DNA from 2 places in the Shewanella donghaensis genome. Region 2 is predicted to be linked to the other one. Evidence: predicted binding sites of a transcription regulator. Region 2 holds the regulator's gene; the other holds the start of a gene.
The links. The regulator sigma-54, encoded in region 2, starts transcription at its own class of promoters, with help from an activator protein. The targets are predictions, from matches to a motif close to GTTGGCACGNNNNTNGNNT.

Region 1 (7,435 bases), 860 kb from region 2:
TCTCCCATACCAATTCCGTAAAGGGTGATAGAGTTACAGTTAGAGCATAATTGATCTATGTATAGCTTTGCCTCCGACAAGCGGTTGTGCCGGCTGCTTAATTGAATACCGTTTACACTGATTGTTTGATTCTTTCCTGTGACAAGAACGGCATCAAATTCGCTTACTGATTCTAACGTTATCTTTTTGGCTATTTGAGGCCATCTTTGATTAATAATATTAATGTTTTCTAGGAAGAGTTCACTCATGTTATTGATTCACTTTATTTAATCAAGTTAGCTGCGCTAAATAGTTGGATGCGGTTAGGTTATCTGGATTAAACGATAGTATCTGTTCAAAAGTGGATTTAGCACTATTTATTTCCCCAAGCCCTGCAAGAAAAACACCTAGCTTAATTAGTGTGTTTTCATCGGTGGGATATTTATCTAGGAAATTTAGATACATATCTAATGCTTGTTGATTATTACCTTGTAAAGATAAAATATGGGCATGTTGCGGCAGGTATTCGTCACTGTATTGTGCTAACTCTCTGAGCGTTTTTTCCGCTAAATCTAATTGATGCAGTTTGAGTGAGATCATCAATATTTGCTTCATTTCCACTTCAGTTCTATCGGCTGGTGCAATATGTTGAACTGATTTTAATGCAGATTCATAATCTTCATTAATTAGATGAATGTAATGATTTGTTAAATGGAATAATTTTACCGCATATGAATCATCTTTCATCAAGGGTTGAATCTTATCTGCAAGTAATGCAAGCCCTGGTATATTTTTCCGCTGTTTCAAGTCGATAATTTTTGCGAGTGTATTATCTAGATTTTCATAATCTTCTTTCATGGAGAAATAAGGATGAGAAAAGCCTGTCAGTTGCTGCTGATACTCTTTATTCAGGTTGCCTAATGCAGTATTTTCATTTTCAGTTAAAGAGGAGATAAATTCAGAACTTTGGTTAGATAACCATAGTCTAGAACGCCCAGGCTGAAGGTGTTTTTTCCATTGGGAAGTTAGCATTGGAATGGAAGGGGTTGCTTTTATTTCTTCTAATCGGGATGCGGTTATTTCTAAAGAGGTTTCAATCAAGTCATATAAATTTTCAGCGATGAAATAATAGGCGGTATAATATTTAGCCGTCATTGTGCGCATTTGTTGAAGCGACCAACCTCCAGATTTTTTTGTAGTCAAAAACTGTGAAAATTCAAAATAACCATAGATCTTAATGAGCTTACTGAATATCGGATATTTTCTATTGATTTCAGCTTCTATTTTCTCAATTTTATTTATTTTACTCTGATAACGGTGAGTATTAATGTTGAGTTTTTCTGATGCCGAATTTAAATATAGTGCTTCATCACACAGCTTCTTTATGTTCAAAAACGCGGAGCTAGCTTTTGTTAGGTTATGCTTCAGTGAAATTAAGAATTTTTTATGGTTTTTAGTTGAATTAGGCAACATATCAAGGAGTTGTTGAGGTGAACAATTCGCTGGGTTTAATATTAATTCATTGGTTGTACTATGAGTAATTCCCTTCAGTTTTGCAGCATTTTTTGACAGATTAATTACATTTACATGTGGAAAAAGTGCGACTTCTTCTTCTAATGTTTGTGCAGCATGAAGTAGTTGTATTGGTGTTTCAGCTAACTTACCTGCATATGTTTCTACCCATTGGTAAATCCTACTATTATTACTTCCTGCTTTAGATTCTAAGCTGCCTTTTGCATGAGTCATGCCGGTACTTGAGTGACAAAAATCAACGCCAGATAATAAAATTTGGTTAAAGCCCATTTTTATGGCAATTCTTACTGCGCTATTGGTTACTGTTGGCCCAATTGTCGGAATATTGTCAGTGTCGCACCAGGGAAGCTGCTCTCCAAGAAAAAGTGATTGACCTTGCCATTGGGCTAAAATTCTATGGCAAATGTGATGTGAGTTAATCAGTAAGCTTTCTTTTGCCAAGCTCATCATATCGCGATTAACTTCAAAACTATGTTCTTGAGGATCTATTGAGACAATAATATGTGCGGGAATACCTAACTGAGATAGTTTTGAAGCGAATCGTGAGACGGTAATAATGAATAACTCATTGTAATTACACTTTATCCATTCTATGTTTTCATCTAAAGATGGTCCACCACCAATGACCATACAGGTTTTACCACAAAAAGTGTCTTTTAATAGAGATGCTGGTTGTCTATTTTCTACTACGTTATACATCTGTTCTGTAAAAAATAGTTTTTGTTGTAAATTAGCTTTAAGAGACTCAATGTAGCTTGTAAGGAGGTGGCTAACCCTATTGTATAACTCTGAATACTCTTCAATTACTCCAGTTGATGCTGACAGGGAAAGAGTGACTTTTAATTGATCTTTCATTAAGAACAGATCGTCTTTAGCTGTCTCGATATGGTCGTTGAAGCCCTCGAAATCAAGAACTTTTATATAGTCCTGCTTATCTTCAGGAATATCAACATTTAGCAAAGATAGCACAGCTGGTAATTCTATAAATATGTATTTACTTCCCTCACTGACTGGGGTGTCTAGGATGTAGTTGACTAGTAAACCAGAGTCTATCCCTAGAATTATATGTAAAGTATCTTCTTGAAATATATCTTGTTTATATTTGTTTTTAAAAGCTGTTTTTGAGTCTACTTTTTCAAATGTATTACGGTTGATACTTGGCAGGTAATATTCATTAAACTGGCTGATCGCAAATTGATTATTGAATGATGAGTTTGTTGTTGCCATGGTATGAAAACCTTTTCTAATTAAGTCGATTTGCCAAAAATTCTGAGTTTACTTTATCTAGTTCACCTAAGATTTTGAGCTGAACGATATTTTCCTGTTTTAAATCTTAATGACAATATCTTGTATTTGAATGTTACCTGATGCCTCAATACCTTGTAATACAGCAGTGGCACTTTCTTCTGAGACTTGCTCTATAGTGACGGTGGCGCGATTTTTAGTTGCAACGGCTCTCATCAAATTTACTCTGTCGGGGATATTTTGTTGTAGCACGATTTGAAAGCTATCGCCCATTTTTACATTGTTTCTTCTACCTAAATTAATGATAATTCTATTACCTTGTTTAGCCACAATTTGTCCTAGTAGTGGACGGCAGTTGAGGAGATTATCAATATCGTTTGTACTCAGTTGGATTAGCTGATCCAAGGTTTGACCATAATTTGATTGCCAAAAACGTTTGGTTGTCGGTGATACACTTTCGCTTCGTTCAAATTCCCATTCAGCTTCTGCAGCATAATCTTTACTCCAAACCTTCTCACCACTGATACCGTGATAAAGAGATAACCTAAAGCTCATTTGTCTCATCGGATCATCTGTAACAAATCCCAAAAATGAACTTGATGTAGGCGCTGTAGAGATATCTACAATTTCTGGTTGCAATATATATTGGCTATCGGTGATTTCACCAAGCCAACTTGGAATTCTATTACCTTTAAAGTTAATCAGTTCATTAGTGTGATCTAAGGTTTCATCTGCATGAATACGAGCGTAGCTATAATCGGATTGGCTATTTAGAGTCTTGCCAAGTTGTTCAGATAGAGCTTTAGGAAAAGTTAATAGTTGCCCGTAACGCAGTTGTGAACGGTCATTAATGGTCGCTTGTGGGATCATAATCGCAGCTTTCAATTCTTGGCTGTGACATTGCTGTGATTGTAAGTTTGATTTAGATTGAAGATCCAGCCTGAGTAAAACGGTTATATCCTTATTTGTTACAATTTCGGAGACTAACTGAATATTATTCGCTTCACCCATTCGCTGAATTTGAAAGGCATCTTGGGTTAAGTTACCCTGATTAATGGTTTGCTCACTACTAAAATTAACCCCAGCTTTTAAGCTAGCGTAGTTTAACGCTTGGTTGATTGCCGCTTCACGTGCTTTATCTAGGTCACCATTAACAATGTTTGCCTTTCCGCTTACTTCTACCATTTCAGCCATTACTGGTGCATTAGTCAGACCAAAGAGCAATAATATGAATGTCAGTTGAAGTAGTTGTCTGTTTTTAATGAATATTATCATATTGATCACTTGTTTAAACTTAACGATGAACGAGTAATGCTACGCCAACTTAATGGCGCTAGCGTATCAAAAGCGAGTCTTTGGTAAATAAATGCAAAGAGTGTGCCTGTTATTGACGAGTGCAGCTTCGAGATCATTTTTAATTCGCTAAAGTTTCTGTTGTGGTTGCCGATAGCATTTGTAGAGTTAATTAGACATTTTATGCTGCTATAAACTTCGTGATAAATAGCAACTAAGTGAAGCAAAGCATAAAAGAAAGGAATGCATTATGCGCCGAATTGGTTTAATCCCTGTTGTGATATTGATGACATCTTGTGCTGGCTTACCACCATCAGAACATGATGACTTGTCTTATGTTAATGACGGTCAAGAAACGAATTTTTGGTTTGATTCAGAGCCTAAACAAGACGTTCTTACTTACGATATTCAAAAGTCGGGTTTAGCGCCTAAAGCTGAAGTTAATATTCTGGCAGAAAAGATAGTCAATGAATTAGTGATGCAGAACGATAGTTTACGCTCTGACCAACCCTTGTTGATTTCAACGCCCGTTAAGTTAGACAATTATGCCGAAACTAATTCTCTTGGTTTGCAATTACAGCAAGGAATGATTGCTGCTTTCCATAGTCATGAATTTAATCTCGTCGATTTGAATGTTGCTAATTCTTTACGTTCGACCCCAACGGGAGAATTTATTCTTAGTAGAGATTGGACTCAACTCCCTTCTGATTTACCTGTTACGCATGTGGTTGTTGCGACAATGGATAGCACTTCACAAGGCGTAGCGGTCAATGCCAGAATTGTGAATGTTGCAAATAATCGAGTGGTATCAGCGGTGCAAACTTTTGTGCAGACTAAAAGTTTACCTGGTTATTTATTTCCCGCAGGTAAAGTCGTTTCAAAAGATGGCTTACTTTATCGGAATGAGCAGGCTGGCATGACGACCGTTGCTATTTTAGGAGAACAATAATGAAATCATTTATTTTTGCAGCGTTCACCGCATCACTATTGTTGACTGGATGTGCATCTAATGACAAATATGTGCAATGGGAAACAGAAGCGCCAGAACAGTTTCCTAAGTTGACAGCGATTGGCTATGCGCCTCTTGATACTCAACCCGGTAATGAGCAATCTCAAAAAGTGTTGATGGCGATGCAAGCGTCAAAGATTGCTGCGTATCGCGAATTAGCTGAGCAAGTTTACGGTCAGCAAATTGATGCTAATAGTCAGGTGAATGAATGGCTGCTAAGTAGCGACACGATTTCTGCTAATGTTTCTGGAATGATTAAAGGAGCAAAGGTGGTTAAGAGTTATCCTGCAGGTGATATGTATGTCACTGAGCTTGAGTTAGATTTCGCTCAAGTGTGGAATCTATACCAACAGCAGAATCGCCCTCGAAAAATAAAAGATGTGACCTATTTTTAGTGACTGTATTGACATAAAAGAGTTCACATAAAAAAACCGCTTAATGAGCGGTTTTTTATTGGGTTGTGATCAAGAAGAAAGCTTATTAAGCCTTTAGATTTTGCCCAAGCGAGGAAATCGTAGAAGTGCGGCCTTTATCATTATAGGTCAAACTTGATGAGTTTCGGCTCATTTGTAACGCTTGTGAAAAGCGATTAAGGCTAGCAATATTAAGCTCAATTAAGCTGGCATTTTCGTTATTAATCGACTTACATTGCTCAAGTATGACTTTGGCTTCATCCACTTTAACCTTCAATTCAGCATTGGTATTCAATAATGCTTTATCTGGGTGTGATGCAAGTTGCTCATCATTGTTCTTTAGCGTATTGAGACAGGTCACTTTATCTCTAGCAAGTGACAATAATGTATCGGCATCACGTTCAGTGAGAGCTTTTTTTTCTTCAGACACAAGAGATTTCAGCGACGATAAAGTATCGTGCTGAAATGATAATAACTGCAGTAATTCATTCATAACTTACTCTTTAAATAAACCACATTACGTTGATGTAATGAATGGCTAATAAAATCAAGAGTAACTATGTTGTTACTCTTGGTCGAAATTCAATCCGTTGAGATCAGCTTCGAAGTTGGCAATATTAGCCGCTAATTTTTCAGGGTCGACTTTATAGCGGCCTTCTGAAATAGCTAATTTAATTGCATCAACTTTGCTTTGGTCAACTTCCGGTAAAGATGCCATTTTACTCTGAGCTCCTTGCAACTGCTGTGCTTGAGCGGTAATACTGACAGAGTCAGTTTTTACTGGCGCAGCTGTATTGCTTGTCGCAGCGTCAGTATTTTTACCAGCAGCTCCAGCATCGCGATTTGGTCGCAATTGAGCATGAGAAGCTGTTTTTAGATTATTAATATCAATTGCCATGTTTGGCTCCAGCGTAATGTTTTGGTTTTCCTAACAGGGTATCGGCCACCAGGAAAAAAACTTTAGAATATTTTACATTCTAACTTCAACTTCGCCAACGCCTGTGACTATGACATCTAATCGCCTGTTAGAATTGCTATTTCTGACTCTAATAGCATCACCAATATTACCATCTCTTAGTGCCTCACCGGCAGTTTTTATTTCAAATGAGTTTGTTTTAGCGTAAATGGATACCGAATCTCCCTTACAAACAAAGCATAAATTGTTATTAAGTATTGGTGCCTTGGCTGATACACGCCTTTTTGAACGGGTTCCTATTAACTCTTTTTTGTTTGAAAAAAACTGCCCTCGAATGCTGTGTTGGTCGACATAATTAATTTCGATGCTGTCAGCGGTAATCAGTTCACCTTTTTCAATAATATTTTTTGCCGTTATGACAGGGAAGGTGATCTCCACTTTTACCGATATGAACATTTGCCAAGGATAATCATAGTCTGGGCTTATACAGCTTATTTTTACCGTATTGGTGCGGCGGATCTCTCTTTCGCTAGCCATTTCCACTGCAATAGGTGGCAAACATGCAGGAGGATCTAGCCTCCCTTCAAGGTTTTGCGGGATAATATTAATGACAGCATTTGGCTGTGGCGATATTTTTTTTGCTACTGCCTCTTTAGCTAGCTCAGAAATGGTCGATAAAGAATAAGTCATAGTGGTATCTTCAGCGGCGAAAGCGGCTAAAGGACAAGAAAGCATTATCAATAATAATAGTATTTTTTTTGTCATAATATTCTAACTAGCTTGGTTTGCCAGATAACCTCTATACTTTGACTAGCTTATGAATGAAAAGCGGTTCATTTAAATACGAGTATTGCTTGTCAGAAGTTTGACTTGTTTTACTCAATTAGCTTATTTGATCCCAAGTTATGAATACTAAGCAATAAGTATGCCCATAACCGTCATTTATTGACTTAATCGATTAATTCATTGTTGTTACTATGATACCGTTCACTTTAGATGGATTTACAGTCGCAATAAAACTACATTAGTAGAAAGCACTTATAATAA
Region 2 (7,435 bases):
ACTGCTGAATCAGTCATCGAATCAACCGAAATTGAGACAACGACACCATCAATTGTCCCTACTGCTGAGCAAAATAACTGATGACACAGATAACGTTAACAGCTGAAAACCTCGCCAAGAGTTATAAAAGTCGTCAAGTCGTAAAAGACGTCAGCCTAACCGTAAAGACAGGTCAAATAGTCGGATTACTTGGCCCTAATGGTGCAGGTAAAACCACTACGTTTTATATGGTTGTTGGCCTTGTTAAAAGTGATAAAGGTCGTATTCTTATTGATGATGACGATTTGACCGCCGATCCAATGCATTTACGTGCTCGAAAAGGCATTGGGTATTTACCGCAAGAAGCCAGCATTTTTCGTAAACTCACCGTTCACGATAATATTATGGCGGTATTACAGACACGTAAAAACCTTTCTGCAGATGAACGTATTGAGCAACTTGAACACTTACTAGAAGAGTTCAACATCACTCATATTCGTGATAGCCAAGGTATGGCTTTATCTGGTGGTGAACGCCGCCGTGTTGAAATAGCTCGGGCATTAGCCGCTAATCCTAAATTTATTTTATTGGATGAGCCTTTTGCAGGTGTAGATCCTATCTCTGTGATAGACATCAAGAAAATAATTCAACAACTAAAAAGTCGAGGCTTAGGTGTGCTAATTACTGACCACAATGTACGTGAAACGCTCGATGTATGTGAGCGAGCTTACATTGTAAGTCATGGAAATTTGATTGCTGAAGGAACACCTGCTGAGATCTTAGACAATCAGCAAGTTAGGTCAGTATACTTAGGTGAACAATTCAAGCTATAGTTAGCACTAATCAGTTTTTAGTATGGCATTCGCGGCCAACATGGTTTCTTTTTAGATTCTATTTCTAGCAACACAATATAGAGTCCACCAATCTAGCCGCGATGATGATATTCAATTAGGGATAAGCGGTACATGAAAGCCTCACTCCAACTCAAAATGGGTCAGCATTTAACCATGACCCCACAGCTGCAACAGGCGATTCGCTTATTGCAGCTTTCGTCATTGGAGCTACAGCAAGAAATTCAGCAAGCACTTGATTCTAACCCACTATTGGAGCTCGAAGATGAGTTTGTAAAAGCTAAAGAGCCGGTTAAAGAAAATGACCAACAAACTGATACCGACTTTAGTGACAATAGCCAAGTTACCGTTGAAAAAGATACCTCTACCGTCGATACCACTGAATCACTCACCAAAGAATCGATGCCAGATGAATTACCAATGGATACCACTTGGGATGAAGTCTATTCTGCTTCACCGGGTTCGGGATCCGGTTCTGGCGCAGTTTCAGCTGGTGATGACATGCCTTTTCAAGGTGAAACCAGTGAAGGATTATATGAACACTTAGAATGGCAGAAAAATCTCACCCCATTCTCAGAAAATGACTTAGTCATTGCCACCGCTATTATCGAAGGTATTGACGATCGCGGTTACCTAACACAAAGCACCGACGACATTTTATTATCGTTAGGCAACGAAGAAATTGAGCTCGATGAAGTTGAAGCTGTTCTCAAACGCGTACAGCATTTTGATCCGGTAGGAGTGGCAGCCAGAGATTTAAGCGAATGCTTAATGATTCAGCTAGGTCAGTATCCTGACGAAATACCTTGTTTAGACAATGTAAAATTACTTATCAAAGATTATTTGGATTTAATTGCAGGTCGTGATTTCAGATTGTTAATGCGTAAAACCAAGCTTAAAGAAGATGATTTACGTGAAGCGATTGAGTTTATTCAAACCTTAAATCCACGCCCTGGCTTACAAATCACCTCAGTTAAAGACGAGTACGTCATTCCTGATGTCACGGTTTTAAAAAAGAGTGGCCGTTGGGTAGTAGAACTCAATCCTGATAATATGCCTAAGATTGGTGTTAATCAGCAATATGCCGCTATGGCGAAAGGTTCTTCTAATCAAGCTGACAGTCAATTTATTCGCGGACACTTACAAGAAGCAAAATGGTTTATTAAAAGTATTGATAGCCGCAATGAAACCTTATTAAAAGTTGCTAATTGTATCGTGCAATTTCAACAAGGATTTTTTGAATTCGGGGAAGAAGCAATGAAGCCAATGGTGCTTAATGATATTGCCGAAGCCGTTGAAATGCATGAGTCGACAATTTCCCGAGTTACCACCCAGAAATATATGCACACCCCTCGGGGACTTTTTGAACTAAAATATTTCTTCTCTAGCCATGTCAGTACAGATGATGGTGGAGAATGTTCTTCTACAGCAATTCGTGCATTTATTAAAAAGCTTGTTGCTGCAGAGAATCAGAAAAAGCCACTTAGTGATAGTAAAATGGCGACACTATTGGCTGAACAAGGGATTAACGTTGCTCGGCGTACGATCGCCAAATATCGTGAAGCAATGCTCATCCCTCCGTCAAACCAACGCAAAAGTTTATAACGATTGTAATCGGAGGATGATATATGCAAATTAACCTGACTGGGAACCATATCGAAATAACCCAATCTTTACGCGAATATGTGCAAACAAAATTTTCAAAGCTTGAACGACACTTCGAACAGATCAATAATGTTCACGTTGTGCTCGATGTACAAAAGTTGCAACAAATTGCCGAAGCTAAACTGCACCTTAAAGGCGGTGAAGTATTTGCTGTATCGCGAAATGCTGATATGTATGTGGCAATAGACGCCCTGATAGATAAGTTAGACCGTCAGGTAATTAAACATAAAGAGAAGCTAACTAAACACTAACGATGGAACTTCGCACCATCCTGCAGCCGGCGTGCACAACCTGCGCCACGCCGGGCAGTAAGAAAAAGGTACTGGAATTAATCAGCAATTTAATGGCTGCCCAGTACCCGACCCTATCTTCACAGGCTATTTTTGAAAGTCTAATAGCGCGTGAAAAAATGGGCAGTACAGGAATAGGAAATGGCATAGCAATTCCTCACGGTCGATTAGATGATATCGATGAGCCCATTGCTATCTTAATTAAATGCGAAGAAGCCATTGCCTTTGATGCCATTGACAAGCAACCCGTTGATATTTTATTTGCGCTTCTTGTGCCCGCAGATCAGTGCCAGCAACATTTAAGCACTTTATCTACCATGGCCGAGAAACTCAGTGATAAATTGATACTTAAACGACTTCGAAAGAGTCATGACGCTACAGAACTTTATCAGGTTATTACTGCATGAAACTTGTCATTGTATCGGGACGTTCAGGTTCGGGGAAATCAGTTGCACTGAGAGTGCTTGAAGACCTAGGTTATTATTGTGTTGATAACCTGCCACTACCGTTAATAGGTAGTCTACTTGAACAGCTCAAAGATAGTAATGAGCTAGTCGCTATCAGCGTCGATGTTCGTAATATCGAAGAGCAAGGAAAAGTACTGCAAGAGCAAATAGCACTGCTATCCGATGATACAACGATAACCAGTTTCTTTTTAAATGCTAACGATCAAGTTTTACTTAAACGTTATAGTGAAACTCGCAGATTACACCCACTCTCGAAAAATCAAATTTCTTTGCAAGAAGCCATTAAGCTTGAAGGTCGATTACTTGAGCCAATTGCTAAATTAGTCGATCACTATATCGACACCTCGCAAACGAATATTTATGACTTAAGTGATCATGTTAGACAGATTTTATTAGGCAGTGTTGATAAAGAATTAGTGATACATTTTGAATCGTTCGGATTCAAACATGGTATGCCAACTGAAGCAGACTTTATGTTTGATGTGCGCTTTTTACCTAACCCACATTGGGAAACAGATTTAAGACCGCTAACAGGTCTTGATGAACCGGTACAAGAATTTCTAGGCAGGCAAACCCTGGTAAATAAGTTTATCTGGCAAATAGAGAACTTATTTGAAACCTGGATGCCGCATTTAGAACGTAATAATCGCAGCTATCTAACCATTGCAATCGGCTGTACCGGCGGGCAACACCGCTCAGTTTATATCGCTGATCAATTAGCAAAACGGTTTGGCAATTCTAAACATCAAGTGAGCGCTCGCCATAGAGAATTAGATGCTAAATAATAGTACCAAGAAAAATACTCAAACGGGCACTGGACCTGGGACAGAGAGCTCATCTTCAAAGCCATCGATCTCGCTTTCAAAACAAATCACCATCAGCAATAAGCTTGGCTTACACGCCAGAGCGGCAACTAAGTTGGCCATTCTAGCCACTGAATTTGAAGCAAACATCACCCTAATCCAAGGCGAAAAGCACGCCAGTGCAGCCAGTGTTTTAGGTTTATTGATGCTAGAAAGTGGCATTGGCAAAGTGATTACAGTTCAATCTGAGGGTGTGGATGCTGAAAAGGCACTTGAGGCGGTCTGCAAACTGATTAATGACAAGTTTGACGAAGAAAATTAATTCGTACTCCCCATTCTTATTGTTAGCACAACCACTTAAGCTTTAATCCTAATATTTATCTGCATTTGTTAGCTATACTCAAGTTCAGCAGTCAACAACATCCTATAAACGTACATTATTTACACATCAAATTCTCAAGCATTAGAAACTTCTTCATCCTTTCCACAGAGTTAAGTTAACATTAACCATCGTCTTTTTTAGGAGTGGCCAATGGGTATCGAAGTCATCGACAGCGAGCTTACCGAACAGCGTCTTAATAAGCTGACCCAAGCATTAGGCAGCGGTATGTTCGTCCATGTCAGAAATATGCTTCATGATATGGCGGCTTCTGATGTAGCACTGATTCTTGAATCGTCCCCCCCAAAAACACGTCAAGTTTTATGGCAGCTAATCGATCATGAACAAGCAGGTGAAATCCTGGAAGAATTGGGGGAAGAGTTAAAAGATTCACTTATCAGCGGTATGACACCTGAAAAAGTAGCCCAAGCAACCTCAGGAATGGACACCGATGACTTAGCTTATATTTTAAGAAGCTTACCTGATGCAGTTTACAAAAAAGTACTGCAATCGATGAGTAGCCAAGATCGTCACCGTGTCGAACAAGCCCTGGCCTACCCTGATGATACTGCTGGCAGTATCATGAACACAGATACCGTCACCTTAAGACCCGACGTCAATATTGATGTGGTTTTACGCTATCTGCGCCAGCGAGGAAACTTACCTGATACCACAGATACACTTTATGTCGTTGATCGAAACGATCACGTATTGGGCGGTGTTCGCCTAGCAGATTTACTGACTTGTAATCCTAACTCTACGATCCGCAGTATCATGGATCCTGAATTAGAAAGTATTCCGGTAGATATGCCAGATAATGAAGTCGCGCAATTATTTGAACGACATGATTGGATCTCCGCTCCTGTAGTAGATCAAGAACAAAAATTATTAGGTCGTATTACCATTGATGATGTGGTCGATGTTATTCGTGAAGACGCCGAACATTCTATGATGGGAATGGCAGGTATGGATGACGATGAGGATACCTTTGGTCCAGTACTAAAAAGTACTTTCAGACGCTCTCTATGGCTCACGATTAACTTATTTGCAGCACTCCTTGCAGCATCAGTGAGTAATCTGTTCGAAGGCACCCTAGAGCAATTTGCTACCATTGCGATTCTTATGACCATTGTACCGAGTATGGGTGGCGTGGCAGGTAACCAAACTCTGGCATTGGTGATACGTGGTATCGCGCTCGGTCATATTGGCCAAAGTAATTCCCGTTGGTTGATAGGTAAAGAGCTGGCCATTGGCTTCCTTAACGGGATAATGTGGTCATTGTTAGTGTTTCTCGCAGTTTGGTTATGGAAAGATGATATGGCACTTGGCGGCTTAATTGGCGGTGCAATGCTGATTAATATGACCGTGGCAGGTTTTGCTGGAGCCAGTATTCCTTTGATGCTGAAAAAGCTCAATATCGACCCTGCGCTTGCTGGCGGTATGGTGTTAGCCACTGTCACTGATGTTATCGGTCTATTTGCCTTTTTAGGCTTGGCGACCATATTCCTGATGTAGCTACCAAGATTTAAATATCCTTCAGAAAACGGTGTATTCACACCGTTTTTTTTCGTTTCAAAATCACCTGTTTACAGCGGTTATTTTTATTTACCAATTTTATAAATAACGCACCAAAGTTGTACCAACGCACCAATATAGAACATGATAAATTTTTAGAGCTAATACGTTAAAACATTAAGGTACTGTTAAATAACAATAAAATATTTATTTCAAAATTGGCACAACTATTCCATTAAATAATATATCACTAAAGAGGTAGTTCTTAATTTGACCAAATTGGTGACTAAAAAGTCTTATAAATGAGAATTGCACCAGGAGAAAATGATGAAATTATTAGTTACTTTTTTCAACCTCTATCACAATGAATGTCACTTTTATAAGCATTTAGGTTGTAGCTTGTGGGAAGTCGAATAGTCTACTTTCCTTCGAAACACCGGTAAACACTAGTACTTATAAGGAGCCACCATGTCAGCACAAACAAAAATTTATTCAGCAGATTTTCAACAACAAGTTGTGGCTGAAGTAAAACAGAATAATCGCCTAATCTCTGACGTAGCAAAACAATACTATATATCAGCTAAAACCGTTTATCAGTGGGTAAAGAAAAAAGACACAGCAAACATAAGTAATGTTAATTTCTCATCGAATAAATCGATAAAAGAGAAACAAAAAAGCGTTTTAGTCTCTGAAATAACTCATTTACAGCTCAAAATAGCTCAATTAAATCAGCAGTTACTATCTATAAGCGCAAACCCATAAGTCGTAACTCATGAGCATTGAATATGAACAAATAAACCATGAAACAGTTCAGGCAAACTTGATGGGATTAACACCCGCCCCCATCGGAAGTTAATGAGTGTCACTCGATGCGAATAGCATTAAAGAGACCAAGCATCATCAAGTTTGTCAATTTTATTCATGAAGGTTATTTGCAGTCACCCCAAGGGCTAGCAAATAACACCAAAGAAAATGCGACAGGGAATAAAAATAATAATACGTTGCAGACATGCTGAAAGGCATGAGTAAAAAAGCCCTATTGAAAGGATGTCATATGGGCTTATGTAATAACCCAAAGCATTGGAGCAAGGAAATCTATCTTCAACATCAATATGGTGACAGTACTCTCCCCCATGTTTACATGGTCACTGAATTGAAGTTGAAAAAGAGAAAAAAAACAGTAGCCAATGAAGCTACGGGATGCTCAATAAAAAATGCTAAGTGGACGTAAATTTATATGAATAAAAAGGAGTGATATCACGAGAAATTAATCAAAATTATAAGTCCGCAAATTAGAGGTTAATTATCGTTCCCCAGCGCCTAATAACCTAAGCTATATAGCAAGCGTCTTTGCAATTAAGCTTATCTAACTCGAAATGCTGAGACCTTTTAATTAACTGAAAAATAATAAGTTACTGCGCTCTCCCCCCAGTTTTTGCAGTAGCCTTATTAAGAACCTGTAACAGAAGAAAATAATAATATCTGT

Region 1: the regulator sigma-54 is predicted to act here: its motif matches at 4,124-4,142, upstream of FPK91_RS07275 (flagellar assembly protein FlgT).

Annotation. Positions count from the first base shown of each region.
Region 1 is NZ_CP041783.1:1,702,962-1,710,396, reverse strand. Features, by position in the region: gene FPK91_RS07285 (motility associated factor glycosyltransferase family protein) at 1-8, opposite strand, end outside; gene FPK91_RS07280 (6-hydroxymethylpterin diphosphokinase MptE-like protein) at 271-2,739, opposite strand; gene FPK91_RS07275 (flagellar assembly protein FlgT) at 2,839-4,032, opposite strand; gene FPK91_RS07270 (FlgO family outer membrane protein) at 4,301-4,999, shown strand; gene FPK91_RS07265 (LPP20 family lipoprotein) at 4,999-5,454, shown strand; gene FPK91_RS07260 (flagella synthesis protein FlgN) at 5,540-5,965, opposite strand; gene flgM (flagellar biosynthesis anti-sigma factor FlgM) at 6,038-6,370, opposite strand; gene flgA (flagellar basal body P-ring formation chaperone FlgA) at 6,443-7,153, opposite strand.
Region 2 is NZ_CP041783.1:2,566,279-2,573,713, forward strand. Features, by position in the region: gene lptB (LPS export ABC transporter ATP-binding protein) at 81-812, shown strand; gene FPK91_RS11020 (RNA polymerase factor sigma-54) at 945-2,435, shown strand; gene hpf (ribosome hibernation promoting factor) at 2,459-2,746, shown strand; gene ptsN (PTS IIA-like nitrogen regulatory protein PtsN) at 2,749-3,192, shown strand; gene rapZ (RNase adapter RapZ) at 3,189-4,037, shown strand; gene FPK91_RS11040 (HPr family phosphocarrier protein) at 4,105-4,377, shown strand; gene mgtE (magnesium transporter) at 4,588-5,949, shown strand; gene FPK91_RS11050 (transposase) at 6,418-6,711, shown strand.